2 regions of the Kluyvera sp. STS39-E genome follow, and region 2 is predicted to be linked to the other one. Evidence: predicted binding sites of a transcription regulator. Region 2 holds the regulator's gene; the other holds the start of a gene.
The links. Region 2 encodes Fur, which represses iron uptake genes when iron is present. Its sites were predicted from a motif close to ATAATAATGAGAACNACTATCAA; they were not measured.

Region 1: a site for Fur is predicted at 2,233-2,255, ahead of AB4K05_RS06240 (siderophore-interacting protein). Genes of this name have one in related genera too.

What each region holds. Positions count from the first base shown of each region.
Region 1 is NZ_JBFQGA010000002.1:570,481-579,334, reverse strand. It holds gene iutA (ferric aerobactin receptor IutA) at 1-2,072, opposite strand, end outside; gene AB4K05_RS06240 (siderophore-interacting protein) at 2,341-3,231, shown strand; gene atzF (allophanate hydrolase) at 3,511-5,310, shown strand; gene uca (urea carboxylase) at 5,303-8,854, shown strand, end outside.
Region 2 is NZ_JBFQGA010000002.1:231,920-240,773, reverse strand. It holds gene nagB (glucosamine-6-phosphate deaminase) at 1-89, opposite strand, end outside; gene nagE (PTS N-acetyl glucosamine transporter subunit IIABC) at 431-2,380, shown strand; gene glnS (glutamine--tRNA ligase) at 2,568-4,226, shown strand; gene chiP (chitoporin) at 4,654-6,060, shown strand; gene chiQ (ChiQ/YbfN family lipoprotein) at 6,111-6,446, shown strand; gene fur (ferric iron uptake transcriptional regulator) at 6,564-7,016, opposite strand; gene fldA (flavodoxin FldA) at 7,313-7,843, opposite strand; gene ybfE (LexA regulated protein) at 7,995-8,288, opposite strand; gene ybfF (esterase) at 8,419-8,854, opposite strand, start outside.

The DNA of each region.
Region 1 (8,854 bases), 340 kb from region 2:
TCAAACAGGTTTTCCACGCTGAAGCTCAGCTTGCCCACCGGCAGCTGGTAGCTGCCCAGCAAATCAATGGTCGTGTAGCCATCAAGCTGATTGCCGGCTTCATCGGTGAGTTTAAACGAGGTGGTGCTCTGCACGCGTAGGCTCCACGGGTCCGGTGCCCAGCCAATATAGGCAGTGGCTTTTGACGGGCTGGCGACCTTCACATCATATTTTTGCCACTGACCGTCCACCTTCGACTCGGTTTTCAATACGTTGAAATTACCACCGGTGCTCCAGTTGGTGTCCGGAATAAAGTAATCCACCGCGCCTTCCACGCCGTAAATACGGCGCTTATCGTCAATGATGCTGATGGTCAGATCTTTATTCGCCTGCACGTTCTTGTCGGACAGCGAGTAGTAGGCCGCAATCTGGGTACGCAGGTTGTCGCCGGTATAACGCCAGCCCAGCTCGTAGGAGTTGACCTTAATCCCTTCCAGCGTGCTGTCATTAACATTGACGCTGTTGGTCAGCGGCAGATGACCATTGACCGCCGCACCGTAGGCGCCGCGACCGTAGTATTTACCCGGGTCTGGTAGCTCGACGCCCTGTGAGAAGTTAAACCAAGTCTGCTGGCGTTCGGTCAGGTGCACCAAGAGACCGGCGTTAAACAGGAAGTTATCGTAATCGGTTGAACCGCCAGGAATGGCGTCGGCGGATTTTATCGTGCCTGCGGCAATTTGCTGCTGCTGCGCATAGCCAACGAAGTCGTCAACTTTGTTTTCGGTGTACTGGTAGCGTACGCCGCCGCTCAGGGTAAAGATCTCGTTGATGTCATAGCTCGATTGCAGGAACGCGGCCAAATTGCTGATGTCGTATGACGGATAGCGTCCGGTGGTATAGATTTGCTGGTTGTTCAGCCCGCCGGAGGCGTTAGCTTTATCTTTATCGAAGAACATCTGGTTAGAGGTGAAGCGCTCGTGGTCGGCATCCAGCCCGTAGGTCAGTTGCCAACCGTCCAGCGGCGTGCTGTTCATCGTCAGCTTCGCGCCATACTGGTTGGTTTCCTGCTGGGACGAGGAGAACGAGGTCAGCTCGTTTTTCTTGTTCATGCTTGGGAATGGATAGAACTTCAGCGACTCATCGCGATAGTACACTTGGCCGACCAGCTCTTGGCCTAAGAAATCGCTGTTTGAGTACTGCAGGCTCATCAAATGGCGCTCGGTACCGGGAATACGATCCGAATTCAGCCCGCTGCTGACGTACGGCTTAGTGGCGCCGCTCAGTGCGGAGAAGTTTTTCCCCAGATTCAGCCCGTAATCGTCGTCGCCCTGACTCTTGTAATATTGCGTCACCAGTTGGAGCTGCTGGGTTTCGTCGATATTCAGTGTGCCGGTGCCCATCACGTCTAGGCGGTCGGAATACTGTAGACCGGTCTGCGTGTTATCCAGCAAGGTGGCATCGCCGTTACCGTCATACCAGCCGCCAAATTTCTGGTACGCCACTGACATCCGTCCGGAAATATGGTCGTTACCGCCGGAGACGGCGCTGGCAATACGCTCATCGTGATCTTTGCTGCTGTTAAAGCCGCTTTTGCTGCCCGCTTCAAACTCCACTTGGGTTTCCGGCTGGCCTTTTTTGGTGACAATGTTAATCAACCCGCCGGTACTGCCGCCGCCGTACAGCGAGGTGGCGCCGGAGATCACTTCAATATGTTCGATATTGAATGGGTCAATAGAGTCCAACTGGCGGCTATCGGTACGTGAAGAGTTGAGGCGCACGCCGTCAATCAGTACCACCAGCGGGCGACCGCGGACGTTCATGCCATAGTTGGTACGGCTTTGGCTACTGACGTCGAGGCCGGGGATCAACTGAGCCAGCGCGTCTTTAAGCTCTTTACCGCCTTGGATTTGCTGCTCCAGTTCGGCATTTTCAATCACCCAAGTGGTTTGCGCCATTTCAGCGACGGTACGGTTGTTACGGCTGGCGGAGATCACCATCGACTCATCGTCGGTTTGTTGTGCTACGGCGGGAGCCATCATCGCCAGCAGCAGCGGGTTCAGCGCCCAGAGGGTATGTTTCTTCGTTATCATCATGATTCCTGCGCACGGGCAGACAAACGCCAGCCCAAAAATGCGGTTCAGTGAGTTAAAGATGCGGCGTCATGCCGCTTTTTTTTCGTCGCGAGCCCGCCACGAAATATATAAACCATGAATAATTCATGGGTTTATATCAGTTGTAGTAATGCGAATATTGTCGATAATATTTCTCATTATCAATACTAATTATCAGAGTTGACTAAATTTCATGAACGGGTGGTGGGATTTTTCTCCGCCGTTACTCCCCTATGCGTAAGGAAAATTTATGGCAGTCGTTCCGGGTTATCGTCTGTTTAACGTGCAGCTAGCGCGTAAAAGTGAGGTTTCACCTTCTCTGCTAAGCCTAGTGTTTCGCGGGGAAGAAGTGGCGCAGATGAAATCTGACTCGCCCGATCAGCGGATCAAAATGCTGTTTCCCGCCGAAGACGGCACGCCGCCATCGCTGCCGGTGGAAGGGGAGTGGTATCCAACGCTGCTGGCTATCGCCAAAGATAAGCGGCCAATTGTGCGCACTTATACGCTGCGTCACGTCGATCCGCAGCGCCAAGAAGTCACGGTGGAATTTGTCAGACACGGCACCGAAGGCCCGGCTTCGGCTTGGGCAATTCATGCAAAACCTGGCGATGCGATTCAGATTGTGGCCCCCAATGCGGCGCAAACTGAAGACAGCGGCGGCTACGAATGGACGCCGCCTACAGGGCTGCGTCGCGCCTTGATCATTGCTGATGAAACAGCGCTGCCGGCGGCGCGTGGAATTCTGGAAATGCTCGCCGGTCAGGTGAGCCCGCCGCAGGTGCAGGCGTTTTTTGAGGTGCCTGAACAGGGCGATTGCATCGATTTAAGCCATCTGCCTTTTGCCACGGTCCACTGGCTGCCGCGTCAGCCCGTGGCGGCTGCGCACGGCGAGTGTCTTCTTGATGCGGTGAAGCAGCACGCGCGCCTCCCTGAAAGCGATAGCGCCGGGAGCGTGAAGGAAGAAGCGGAAGGGGAGCTGCTCTGGGATAAAGCGACCACCGACAACAGCGACTTCTATGGCTGGGTGGCGGCGGAGTCCACGGTCGTGAAACAGCTGCGTCGCTACCTCATTGGCGAGCAGGGCGTTGCGCACGATGCCATTAACTTTATGGCCTACTGGGCAAAAGGCCGCGTGCGCTAATGGCGCAGAATAAATAGTCACTGCGCGCTAAAATAGCCACATTAATAATAAAGTTAATGTGGCTATTTTCATAATAGATTCATCTGACTCTCTTGTTTTGTTATTTATTTTTCCTATGACAGTTTGCACTGTTATTGCTCATATATGTTCCGTGAAGGTGCGTAATATATTTTAGCTTCCCAGTTATTTTATTTTAACTCCATATAAAACAATTATTTAATTATTTGGCATGGGCCTTGCTAATTGAATTCCATCTTGTATACCAACAGGAATTCAACGATGGCATTAATGACCGGTAAGACACTGGCCGCATGGCGTCAGCAGGTTGCACATAATAGCGACGCGGTTCTGACTTTATTAAAAGAACATATTCATACTCTCTCGATTGAGGATAGCGCTTGGCTGATGATTGCCAGCGATGCCCAGCTACAGGCGCAATGGGATGCGTTAATTCCGCTTTACCGCAGCAACCCGGATGCACTGCCATTATTCGGTATTCCGTTCGCGGTTAAAGATAACGTCGACGTAGCCGGATGGCCCACGACCGCCGCCTGTCCGGCGTTTGAATATATTGCCAAACAGGATGCTACCGCCGTTGCCCGGCTGAAAGCCGCCGGTGCTATCGTTATCGGCAAAACCAACCTTGACCAGTTTGCCACCGGCCTTGTCGGTACGCGCTCTCCGTATGGTGCCGTCGCCAATACCTTTAACGCGCAATACGTGAGCGGCGGCTCAAGCTCGGGCTCGGCTTCGGTGGTGGCGCGCGGCTTAGTGCCGTTTGCCTTCGGCACCGATACCGCCGGTTCCGGTCGCGTACCTGCGGGGTTTAACAATATTGTCGGGCTCAAGCCAACCAAAGGCTGGCTGTCAGCCTTTGGCGTGGTGCCCGCCTGTCGCTTGAACGACACGCTCTCGGTGTTTGCGCTGACGGTCGATGACGCGTTTTACATTGCGTCTCTGGCGGGAGGTGTGGACCCGCAAGATGCTTACTCCCGCAGCAACCCAGCGACCGCGCCTGCCACGCTGCCGAAAGCTCCGGTATTTGCCGTACCGGAAGTGCTGAATTTCTTTGGTGACACCCAGGCACAGGCGGCGTGGGAAAACGCACTCGACGCGCTGTGTGATGGTGGCGTCACGCTCAAACCCGTCGACTTCTCCGCTTTTTCTCAGCTTGCAGAACAGCTCTATCAGGGGCCATGGGTTGCCGAGCGCACCGCCGCCGTAGGCGATATGTTGCAGCATCCGCAGCAGATGGACCCAACCGTCTACACCATTGTCGCTGCGGGCCTGAACTACAGTGCGGTGGATGCCTTCAAGGCGGAGTATCTCCGCGCCGAACTGGCGCAAAAAATCCAGCAAACCTTCATCGATGTCGATGCTCTGGTGGTGCCAACATCACCCACCATCCATACCCTGGAAGAGATGAAGCAAGAGCCTATCCGCTTCAATTCGCAGTTTGGTACCTACACCAACTTCACCAACCTTGCCGATCTTAGCGCGCTGGCCCTGCCGGCTCCGTTTCGTGCAGACGGCCTGCCGGCCGGTATCACACTGATTGCACCGGCCTGGCATGACCGCGCGCTGGCGGATTTTGGCCTGCGCTGGCAGCAGCAGCTTGCGCTGCCTCTCGGAGCGACAGGTCTGCCGTTGACTGAAAGCGCGGCGCTTGCTCCTTCTGCGCATCACGTCCGCGTCGCCGTTGTCGGAGCGCATCTGCGCGGTATGCCGCTCAATTTCCAGCTCACCCGTCGTCAGGCGTCGTTTGTCGAAGCGACGCAAACCGCGTCGTGCTATCGCCTGTATGCGCTCGCCAACACCCAGCCGCAGAAGCCAGGCATCGCCCGCGATAGCAGCGGAGCGGCGATTGAAGTGGAGCTGTGGGATATCCCGCTGGCGCGCTTTGGGGAGTTTGTTGCCGAAATTCCCGCCCCGCTGGGGATTGGCTCGCTAGAGCTTGCCGACGGCCGCTGGGTGAAAGGCTTTATTTGTGAACCGGCGGCGCTAAAAGACGCCGCGGACATTACCGAATTTAAGGGCTGGCGCCACTGGATTGCCCATAAGGAGACTCGCCATGTTTAATACCGTGCTGATTGCCAACCGTGGCGAAATTGCCTGCCGGGCGATACGAACGCTCAAGCGCCTGGGGATCACCAGCGTGGCGGTGTATTCCGATGCCGATAAAAACGCCGAGCATGTCAAACAGGCCGATATTGCGTGGGCGTTAGGCGGCGAGAAGGCCAGTGACAGCTACCTGAAAATCGACAAAATTATTGCTGCCGCGCAGGAAAGCGGGGCGCAGGCTATCTGGCCGGGATATGGTTTTCTCTCAGAAAGTCTGCCGTTTGCCGACGCTTGCGAACAGGCAGGAATCGTCTTTATCGGACCCACCGCGCAACAGATTGGCGAGTTTGGCTTAAAGCACCGGGCTCGTGAGCTGGCGGCGGAAGCGGGCGTCCCGATGACGCCGGGCACCGGGCTGCTCAACTCCCTTGATGATGCGCTGGCAGCAGCGCAGGACATTGGCTACCCGGTCATGCTGAAAAGCACGGCGGGCGGCGGTGGAATTGGCCTGACGCGCTGCGCCGACGCTCAGTCGTTGTCTCTGGCATGGGAAAGCGTACGTCGCCTGGGTGAACAGTTCTTTAGCGACGCGGGCGTTTTTGTTGAACGCTGCGTTGATCGCGCGCGCCATATCGAAGTGCAGATCTTCGGTGATGGCAAAGGCAACGTGGTCGCACTTGGCGAACGTGACTGTTCGTTGCAGCGCCGCAACCAAAAGGTGGTTGAAGAGACGCCTGCGCCAAATCTTCCGTCCGCCACGCGCGCCGCACTGCTGACTGCGGCGGTACAACTGGGCAAACGGGTGAACTACCGCAGCGCCGGAACGGTGGAGTTTATCTACGACGCGGCGCTGGATGCGTTCTACTTCCTCGAAGTGAATACCCGTTTACAGGTGGAGCACCCGGTAACCGAAGCCGTTACCGGACTGGATTTGGTGGAGTGTATGCTCCGTGTTGCGGCAGATGAGCCCATCGACTGGGCGCGTCTGGCGCAAGCGCCGCAGGGTGCCGCCATCGAGGTGCGCATCTACGCGGAAAGCCCGCTGAAAAACTTCCAGCCTAGCCCCGGTGTATTAACTGACGTCACCTTCCCGGACGATGTGCGTATTGATACCGGTGTCACCACCGGCAGCGAAGTGTCGGCGTTCTATGACCCGATGATCGCCAAGCTGATTGTGCACGCGGCCACCCGCGACGCCGCGCTGGCCAAATTACACATCGCACTGAACGCCACGCGTCTGCACGGCATCGCTACCAACCTCGACTATCTGCGGCAAATTACCGCCAGCGATGCCTTTGTCAGCGGTACTGCCTGGACGCGAATGCTCGACAGCGTCGTCGCGCAGTCACCGGTGATTGAAGTGATTCAGCCGGGCACCTGGAGCAGCGTCCAGGATTATCCGGGCCGCCAAGGTTACTGGGATATTGGCGTGCCGCCGTCCGGGCCGATGGATGATTTTGCCTTCCGCTTAGCTAACCGCATTGTGGGTAACCACGAATCGGCAGCAGGGCTGGAATTTACCCTGCAAGGCCCGGTATTGCAGTTCCACAGTCAAACCGTTATCGCCCTGACCGGGGCCGACTGTCAGGCGCAGCTTGATGGCGAACCGGTTGCTCTGTGGCAGCCCTTGACGGTAAACGCCGGACAAACGCTGACACTTGGTCGCGCGCAGGCGGGGTGTCGCGGCTATCTGGCGGTGCGTAACGGCCTCGACGTGCCGGAATATCTTGGCAGCCGCGCGACCTTTGCGCTGGGACAGTTTGGCGGTCACGCCGGACGGACATTGAAAGTCGCCGATCTGTTGCCCATTTCGCGCCCCGAACTGGCGGCCTGCACCACGCCTGCCCCGATAAGCGAACCTAAAGCGCTCTCCAGCGCGCTCATTCCCCGCTACGGCGACGTGTGGCGTATCGGCGTGCTCTACGGGCCTCATGGCGCGCCGGACTTCTTCACTCAGGAGTCTATCGATGAGTTCTTTGCCAGTGACTGGCAGGTGCACTACAACTCCAACCGCCTCGGCGTGCGCTTAGTCGGCCCAAAACCAAGCTGGACGCGGCCTAACGGCGGTGAAGCAGGGCTGCATCCGTCCAACGTTCACGACTGTGAATATGCGATGGGGGCCATCAATTTTACCGGCGACTTCCCAGTCATTCTCACCCGCGACGGCCCTAGCCTTGGCGGTTTCGTTTGCCCCGTCACCATCGCTAAAGCCGAACTGTGGAAGGTGGGACAGGTGAAGCCGGGCGACCGCATTCGTTTCTTCCCCATCAGCGTGGAGGACGCGGTGGCGCGTGAGAAAGCGATGGATCGCAGCGTGGAAACCCTGCAAACCACCACGCTTGCGGAGTTTGCCATGCCGTCGCTCGCCGATCGCGACGGCGTGTCAGCCGCCAGCCTTGTGTCGCTGCCCGCGACCTTTGGCGCCCCGGCAATTGTCTATCGCCAGGCCGGGGATAACTACATCCTGATTGAGTACGGTGAAAACGTGCTCGATCTGGCTCTGCGCCTGCGCGTTCACGTATTGATGCAGCAGCTACGACTGCGGGCGCATCCGGGCATCAAAGAGCTCTCGCCGGGCGTGCGTTCGCTACAGGTACGCTACGACAGCCGTGAAATCAGCCAGCAGGCGCTGGTGGCGCTGCTGCTGGAGCAGGAAGCGTTGATTGGCGATGTGACGCAAATGAAGGTGCCATCACGCATTATCCACCTGCCGATGGCCTTTGAAGACAGCGCCACGCTGGATGCGGTCAGCCGTTACGCCGATACCGTACGCGCCAAAGCGCCGTGGCTGCCGAACAACGTTGATTTTATCCAACGTATTAACGGCCTGCCGAGCCGCACGGCGGTAAAAGAGACTCTTTTTGACGCCAGCTATCTGATTCTGGGGTTGGGCGATGTCTACCTCGGCGCGCCGTGCGCGGTGCCGGTTGACCCGCGCCATCGCCTGCTCAGCTCGAAATACAACCCGGCGCGTACTTTCACCGCAGAAGGCACCGTGGGCATCGGCGGCATGTACATGTGCATTTATGGCATGGACTCCCCCGGCGGCTACCAGCTGGTGGGACGCACGCTGCCTATCTGGAACAAATTCCTTAAAAACGCCCAGTTCAGCGATGGCGAGCCTTGGCTGCTGCGCTTCTTCGACCAGGTGCGGTTCTACCCGGTTAGTGAAGAGGAGCTGGACTCGCTTCGTGATGAGTTTCGTGAAGGGCGCGCCGCCATTCGTATCGAAGAGACGGTGTTCGACTTCCCTGAGCACCTGCGTTTCCTTGAAGAGAACGCTGACGATATTGCCCTGTTCCGCCAGCGCCAATCAGCGGCTTTTGAAGTGGAAGTCGAGCGTTGGCAGCTTGATGACCAACCCGACGGCGCGGAAACCTTGCAGCCGGTGCTAAACGAGCCCGTTGATGACGACGCGCTGCCGGTGACGGCGGATATGAACGGCAATATCTGGAAAGTGCTGGTAAATCCCGGCGATGCGGTAGAGGCCGGACAGACGCTGATTATCGTTGAAGCGATGAAAATGGAGCTGGCAATCAGCGCACCACAGGCTGGGATCGTT
Region 2 (8,854 bases):
GTGGGTTTAAATGCATTGATACGGTTAACGATGTGGCGAGCAGCCCATTTGCCGACTTGCTCAGCGTTAACGAGAGGAATCAGTCTCATTCTTCACCTCAAAATGTAAAATGTAAGAAATTGGCGGAAGGCATCTCCATGCATGCTCTAAGAGTAACCTGTTTACAGAGACAGGGAGCGATCCGTTTTGATTTTTCGAATGATAAAATAAGTTTTCATAGTTAGCCAGTGAAAGGGAGTGCTGTTGACAATATTTGGTGACAATAGTCACAAAAAACACGTGTTTAATTTGCGATACGAATTAAACTTCCACACACTCATCATCCATTAGTGTTGTAAATGCAGTTTACAAGACATCGCAGTGTCATGCTTTTTGTAAAATAAAAAAATGGCTTAAATGAGCCGTATCGGGGTCTCGTAGGGGGAATAAGATGAATATTTTAGGTTTTTTCCAGCGACTAGGTAGGGCGTTACAGCTCCCTATCGCCGTGCTGCCAGTGGCGGCGCTGTTGCTGCGATTTGGTCAGCCAGATTTACTGAACGTTCCATTTATTGCGCAAGCGGGTGGATCAATCTTCGATAACCTGGCGCTAATCTTCGCCATCGGTGTGGCATCCAGCTGGTCGAAAGACAGCGCGGGTGCGGCAGCACTGGCGGGCGCAGTAGGTTATTTCGTACTGACGAAAGCAATGATCACCATCAACCCAGCGATTAACATGGGTGTCCTGGCGGGTATCATTACCGGTCTGGTGGCTGGCGCGACGTACAACCGTTGGTCTGGCATCAAACTGCCTGACTTCCTGAGCTTCTTCGGCGGTAAACGTTTCGTACCAATCGCAACTGGCTTCTTCTGTTTGGTGCTGGCTGCCATCTTCGGCTACGTGTGGCCGCCGGTGCAGAACGCAATCCATGCAGGTGGTGAATGGATCGTGGGTGCTGGCGCGCTGGGCTCCGGTATCTTTGGCTTCATTAACCGTCTGCTGATCCCAACCGGTCTGCATCAGGTGCTGAACACCATCGCCTGGTTCCAGATTGGTGAGTTCACCAACGCGGCGGGTGCAGTCTTCCACGGTGATATCAACCGCTTCTACGCGGGTGACGGCACTGCGGGCATGTTCATGTCCGGCTTCTTCCCAATCATGATGTTTGGTCTGCCGGGTGCGGCGCTGGCGATGTACTTCGCAGCACCAAAAGCTCGTCGCCCAATGGTTGGCGGGATGCTGCTGTCCGTTGCGGTCACCGCATTCCTGACCGGTGTAACCGAGCCGCTGGAATTCCTGTTCATGTTCCTGGCGCCGGTACTGTACCTCCTGCACGCGATTCTGACCGGTGTGAGCCTGTTCATCGCGACGCTGCTGGGTATCCACGCAGGCTTCTCCTTCTCCGCAGGTGCAATTGACTACGTGTTGATGTACAGCCTGCCGGCAGCAAGTAAGAACGTCTGGATGCTGGTGGTGATGGGTCTGGTGTTCTTCGTTATTTACTTCGTGCTGTTCAGCGTGGTTATCCGCATGTTTAACCTGAAAACACCGGGCCGCGAAGATAAAGACGACAGCGTCGTCACTGAAGAAGCAAACAGCAACACCGAAGAAGGTTTGAACCAGCTGGCGACCAACTACATCGCCGCAGTAGGTGGTACTGACAACCTGAAAGCGATTGATGCCTGTATCACTCGTCTGCGTCTGACCGTTGCTGACTCTGCGAAGGTCAACGATGCGGTGTGCAAACGTCTGGGCGCGTCTGGCGTGGTGAAACTGAACAAGCAAACCATCCAGGTTATCGTGGGTGCAAAAGCTGAATCTATCGGCGATGCGATGAAGAAAGTGGTTGCGCGTGGCCCGGTTGCCGCAGCGGCCGCCGACAACGCTCCAGCCGCATCTACCGCCGCGGTAAAACCGCAGGCCGTGGCTAACGCGACGACCGTTGAAACACTGGTTTCTCCGATTACCGGCGACATCGTGGCGCTGGAGCAGGTTCCTGATGAAGCGTTCGCCAGCAAAGCAGTGGGCGACGGCATCGCGGTAAAACCAACGGATAAAACCGTGGTTTCTCCGGCAGCGGGGACCATCGTGAAAATCTTCAACACCAACCACGCGTTCTGTTTGGAAACTGACAAAGGCGCGGAGATCGTTGTCCATATGGGTATCGATACCGTGGTGCTGGAAGGTAAAGGCTTCAAGCGTCTGGTTGAAGAGGGTGCAGAAGTGGTTGCCGGTCAGCCAATCCTGGAAATGGATCTGGACTTCCTGAACGCCAACGCACGCTCAATGATTAGCCCAGTTGTTTGTAGCAATAGCGATGATTTCGGCGGCTTGGTTATCAAGGCTGAAGGTCATGTGGTTGCCGGTCAAACGCCACTGTATGAGATTAAAAGCAAGTAATCGCTCCTGAGTAAACGTGACTACATGCTTTGAGCGGCGGGGGGATATTCCTCCGCCGCTTTTTTTTGCAGCAATCTGCCCCAATCTTTTCGTTTGAGACGTTTTTTGCGTAACTAAAGGTTGTCAGTCCGTCCGGCTTATAAGATCATATGCCGTTATACGTTGTTTACGCTTTGAGGAATCTACGATGAGTGAGGCTGAAGCCCGCCCGACTAACTTTATTCGTCAGATCATTGACGAAGATCTGGCTACCGGTAAGCACAACACGGTGCATACTCGTTTTCCGCCAGAGCCAAATGGCTATCTGCACATTGGCCATGCGAAATCTATCTGCCTGAACTTCGGCATTGCGCAAGACTATCAGGGCCAGTGCAACCTGCGTTTCGATGACACCAACCCGGTAAAAGAAGACATCGAATACGTTGAGTCCATCAAAAATGACGTCGAGTGGTTAGGTTTTCACTGGTCAGGCAACGTTCGCTACTCCTCTGATTACTTCGATCAGCTGCATGCCTATGCGGTAGAACTGATCAATAAAGGTCTGGCGTATGTCGATGAACTGACGCCAGAGCAAATCCGCGAATACCGCGGGTCGCTGACTGCGCCGGGTAAAAATAGCCCGTTCCGCGATCGCAGCGTCGAAGAGAACCTAGCGCTGTTCGAAAAAATGCGTGCCGGTGGTTTCGAAGAAGGTAAAGCCTGTCTGCGTGCCAAAATCGACATGGCCTCTTCTTTCGTCGTGATGCGCGATCCCGTGCTGTACCGTATTAAATTTGCCGATCACCACCAGACCGGCACCAAGTGGTGCATCTATCCGATGTACGACTTCACCCACTGCATCAGCGATGCGCTGGAAGGGATTACGCATTCACTGTGTACTCTGGAGTTCCAGGACAACCGTCGCCTGTACGACTGGGTGCTGGACAACATCACGATTCCCGTTCACCCGCGTCAGTACGAATTCTCGCGCCTGAATCTGGAATACACCGTGATGTCCAAGCGCAAGCTGAATCAGCTGGTGACCGAGAAGCACGTTGAAGGTTGGGACGATCCGCGTATGCCGACTATCTCCGGTTTGCGCCGTCGTGGCTACACGGCAGCGGCTATCCGTGAATTCTGCAAACGTATTGGCGTGACCAAACAGGACAACACCATTGAGATGGCTTCTCTGGAATCCTGTATCCGTGAAGATTTGAACGAGAACGCGCCGCGTGCGATGGCAGTTATCGATCCGGTTAAGCTGGTCATCGAAAACTATCCGCAGGGCGAGGGCGAAATGGTCTCCATGCCTAACCATCCGAACAAACCGGAAATGGGTAGCCGTGAAGTTCCATTCAGTGCAGAACTGTGGATCGATCGCGCGGATTTCCGTGAAGAAGCGAACAAGCAGTACAAGCGCTTGGTGATGGGTAAAGAAGTGCGTCTGCGTAACGCCTACGTGGTGAAAGCAGAGCGCGTGGAGAAAGATGCCGAAGGCAATATTACCACTATCTTCTGTACCTACGATGCTGACACCCTGAGCAAAGATCCGGCCGATGGCCGTAAAGTTAAGGGCGTTATTCATTGGGTTAGCGCCGCACACGCGCTGCCAATTGAAATCCGTCTGTACGATCGTCTGTTCAGCGTACCAAACCCAGGTGCCGAAGAAGACTTCCTGGCAGTGATGAATCCTCAGTCGCTGATTATCACCCAAGGCTACGGTGAGCCGTCTCTGCAGGCCGCTGAAGCGAGCAAAGCCTACCAGTTCGAGCGTGAGGGTTACTTCTGTCTCGACAGTCGTTACAGCACAGCAGACAAGCTGGTATTTAACCGCACCGTCGGTTTACGTGATACCTGGGTTGGCTAACAGCAGCCCCTTGTTGTGTAAAGACGCCGCTTTTGCGGCGTTTTTTTTATCTCACCGCCATTCGTTTAAGTTTTGTAGTTTCGCGTAGCGAATTAATACAATTATTTTACCTCTGATATTTCCGTATGCCGCCCGGTAACTTCTCTCAAAATTCCGCTGTAAACGGTCTCATTAACATTTAGACCAGACCACACAAGGGTTGGAGCGCTGAGATGCTAACAACGCACCTCGTTACACCTTGAAACCAAATATGTGCGCTTTGTCATAATCCTGCACTCTTGTTGCGGAAAAGGATTGATAATTCGCGTCGCGAAAAATAGTCTATCGGTGTAGTGAAATATCATTTTCCAGAAGTTCATTTTTTTTAAAGTTTTATTTTTTGCCTTCGCTTTGCGGCGGCATTTTAAAAGTCAAAGAGGATATAACTATGCGTACGTTTAGTGGCAAACGTAGTACGCTGGCGCTGGCTATCGCCGGTGTGACAGCACTGTCAGGCTTTACAATGGCGCCGGATGCAAAAGCAGAAGGGTTCATTGACGACTCATCATTAACCGGCGGCATCTATTACTGGCAACGTGAACGTGACCGTAAAGATGTGACCGATCACGACAAGTATAAAACCAACCTGTCTCACTCCACCTGGAACGCCAACCTCGACTTCCAGTCTGGCTATGCTGCCGATATGTTCGGTATCGATATCGCTGCGTTCACCGCAATTGAAATGAACGAAAGCGCCGAAAGCGGCCACCCAAACGAAATCGCGTTCTCTTCTAAAAACAAGGGTTACAGCGAAGACTACAGCGGTGATAAGAGCGGTATCAGCCTGTATAAAGCAGCCGCGAAATTCAAACTCGGTCCAACTTGGGCTCGCGCAGGTTACATCCAGCCTACCGGTCAAACCCTGCTGGCACCACACTGGAGCTTCATGCCTGGTACCTATCAGGGTGCTGAAGCGGGTGCCAACTTTGATTACGGCGATAATGGTGCTCTGAGCTTCTCCTACATGTGGACCAACGAGTACAAAGCGCCTTGGCACCTGGAGATGGATAACTTCTATCAGAACGATAAGAAGACCAAAGTCGACTACCTGCACTCTATCGGTGCTAAATACGATTTCAAAAATGACCTGGTGCTGGAAGCGGCATTTGGTCAGGCAGAAGGTTATGTTGATCAGTACTTCGCCAAAGCGAGCTACAAATTCGATATTCCTGGCGGCCCATTGACGACCAGCTATCAGTTCTACGGTACTCGTGACAAAGTCACCGACCGCGGCGTAAACGATATTTATGATGGCACCGCGTGGCTGCAAGCACTGACCTTTGGTTACAAGCTTAACGAGGTGTTCGATTTCCGTCTGGAAGGGACTTGGGTTAAAGCTGAAGGCCAGCAGGGTTACTTCCTGCAGCGTATGACGCCAACCTATGCTTCCTCTAACGGTCGTCTGGATATCTGGTGGGATAACCGCTCTGACTTCAACGCCAACGGCGAAAAAGCGGTGTTCTTCGGCGGCATGTATGACCTGAAAAACTGGAATCTCCCTGGTTGGGCAGTGGGCGCGTCTTACGTCTATGCATGGGATGCTAAACCAGCGACCTGGCAGATGAATCCAGACGCGTTCTACAACAAAAACAACACCATCAAAGAATCTGCATATAGCCTTGATGCCATGTACACCGTACAGGAAGGCCGCGCGAAGGGTACGCTCTTCAAACTGCACTTCACTCAGTACGACAACCACTCCGATATCCCAAGCTGGGGCGGCGGTTACGGCAACATCTTCCAGGACGAACGTGACGTGAAATTCATCGTCATCGCACCGTTCACTATTTTCTGATGCATGAGGCGGTAGCGGGAAACCACTACCGCCACTAAGAGGCTCATTGCATGAAAAAATTGATTATTGTCGCCCTGATGGCCGCTGGCCTTAGCGCCTGTGTGCAGTCTCCTGCGCCGCAAGAAGATAGCAAACTGAAAGATGCCTATAGCGCCTGTATCAATACGGCGGAAGGCAGCCCGGAGAAAATCGAGGCCTGCCAGAGCGTATTAAACGTGCTGAAGCAAGAGAAGAAGCACGAGCAGTTCGCGAATCAGGAAAGCGTGCGTGTGTTGGACTACCAGCAGTGCATTCAGGCTAGAAAAATGGGTAATGACCAAGCTGTCGCAAGCAAATGCGATAAAATCTGGCAAGAGATCCGCAGCAACAATACGTCGAACAAGTAACGTTGTCTGCTGAACGAAAAAAACCGCTGCTTGCAGCGGTTTTTTTATGTGGGTAGCTGAAGAAAGGTAAAAAAAAACCAGCACACGGTGGCTGGCTTTTTGACGAGCGGCGAGTCGTTATTTTGCGACGTCGTCGTGAGCGTGTTCATCTTCACGGCAGTCGCCTTCAGCACAGTGACCGTACAGATACAGGCTGTGGTTGGTTAGGCGAATACCATGTTTAGTGGCGATTTCACGCTGGCGAGCTTCAATAGAATCATCGCTGAACTCGATAACTTTACCGCAGTCGAGGCAGATCAGGTGATCGTGGTGATGCTGTTGGGTTAATTCGAAAACGGATTTACCGCCTTCAAAATTATGGCGGGTCACGATGCCAGCATCATCGAACTGGTTAAGTACGCGGTAAACCGTGGCTAAACCGATTTCTTCACCCATGTCGATCAGGCGTTTGTATAAGTCTTCCGCGCTGACATGGTGGTTATGAGGTTCCTGAAGAACTTCCAGAATCTTTAACCGTGGAAGTGTGACTTTCAGGCCAGCCTTCTTTAATGCGGTATTATTGTCAGTCATGCGGAATCTGTCCTGTTGCTTTACGATTAACTTCCATCAGTGAAAGTTTCACAGAGAATGCACCCGAATTAATGCGTCTCATTATAGAATGGCCCTATCAAAATGAAAACAGCAAGGCCCGGGTAAGCTGAGCTTTCAAAAACGAGGCATCATCGACAAACTGGGCGATGAACCTGCGCCAAATCTGATGATATTGTACAGGTATGCGATAAAAAGTTAAAAAAATGTAGCTATTATTTTAATTGCTTTTACCTATTAATGAGGTGCAATTCAATAATTACACCTCATTATCGCAATTAGGCGTTTTTGATCTCATCCAAGTGCAGTTCTTCGGCAACCTGCTTAACCCATTTCTCAACGCGTTCTGCGGTCAACTCTGGTTGGCGATCTTCGTCAATGGCTAGGCCCACGAAGTGATCGTCATCGGCAAGGCCCTTAGACGCTTCAAAATGATAGCCGGCGGTTGGCCAGTGGCCGACGATGGTTGCGCCATGAGGTTCAATAATGTCACGGATGGTACCCAGGGCATCACAGAAATATTCTGCATAGTCTTCCTGGTCGCCACAGCCGAACAACGCAACCAGCTTGCCGTTGAAATCAACTTCTTCCAGCGTTGGGAAGAAATCATCCCAGTCGCACTGTGCTTCACCGTAGTACCACGTTGGAATGCCCAGCAGCAGGATATCGAACGCTTCCAGATCCTCTTTGCTGCTCTTGGCGATGTCATGAACATCAGCGACATCTTTACCAAGCTGTTTTTGAATCATTTTTGCGATATTTTCGGTGTTTCCGGTATCGCTACCGAAGAAGATGCCAACGATTGCCATGAGTAAAATAACCTCTTGAAACTTAATGATATGGTGGTGGCTTAATGCCCACAGATAAGGGCAATCATAGCAGAACAGGTCTAAGTGCGGAAACAGCAATCGTGCCGTACTGCACACTCTGCTACATGAAAGCGTGTTTTGGGGGGATTTTTCAGACTTTCCCCTGTCCGTGCAGCAGCGCGAGCTGATTCATCAACATCTCTTCGATGAGTTCGCTACGGCTCATATCACGGGCAGTCGCCAGCTCGTTGAGCGCATCAACGGCTTCATGATTCAGCTTCAGTTCAACACGCTTGAGCCCACGAACCTTGTCGCGTTTTAGCTGGTTGCGCTTATTGATGCGGAGCTGCTCGTCACGCGAAAGCGGATTGGTTTTTGGTCTTCCCGGGCGACGCTCATTTGCGAACAAATCTAGTGTCGTACGGTCCGTTTGTTCTTTTGCCATGATTCTGAGTGACTTCGGGGAAAACAAGCTACCGGGCAGTACCCGGCGCAGACAGCGCGCAATCATACATCAGTGGAACCCGCACGCCAACGACCGCGGCCATTCTGGCGCGCAGTCGGTGCATTTTTAATCACTCTGCAAGGTAGCGGCGGATAGCGCGTAGCACCGCGTCCGGTTTTTCGGCGTGAACCCAATGGCCCGCGCCGGCAATAACGTGCGCCTTGGCTTGTGGGAACTGGGCTAAAAGATCGTCGCGATAGGCTTCGGTAACGTACGGCGAATTGCCGCCGGGAATAAAGAGGGCAGGATGATCCCACGCGGGAATCGTCTCCCAGCCGACAATGTGCGGATATTGTTCCCACAGTACCGGTACGTTAAAGCGCCATGCGCCGTCGACAAATGATTTCAGCAGAAACTGAATCACGCCTTCTTCCTTCAGATAATCACGCATCACCGTGGCGGCCTGCTGGCGAGTTGCCACGCCTGCAGATGTCACGGCGTTAATGGCAGCAAAAATCTCATCGTGACGACGAACCTGATAGTTCACAGGAGCAATATCAATCGCC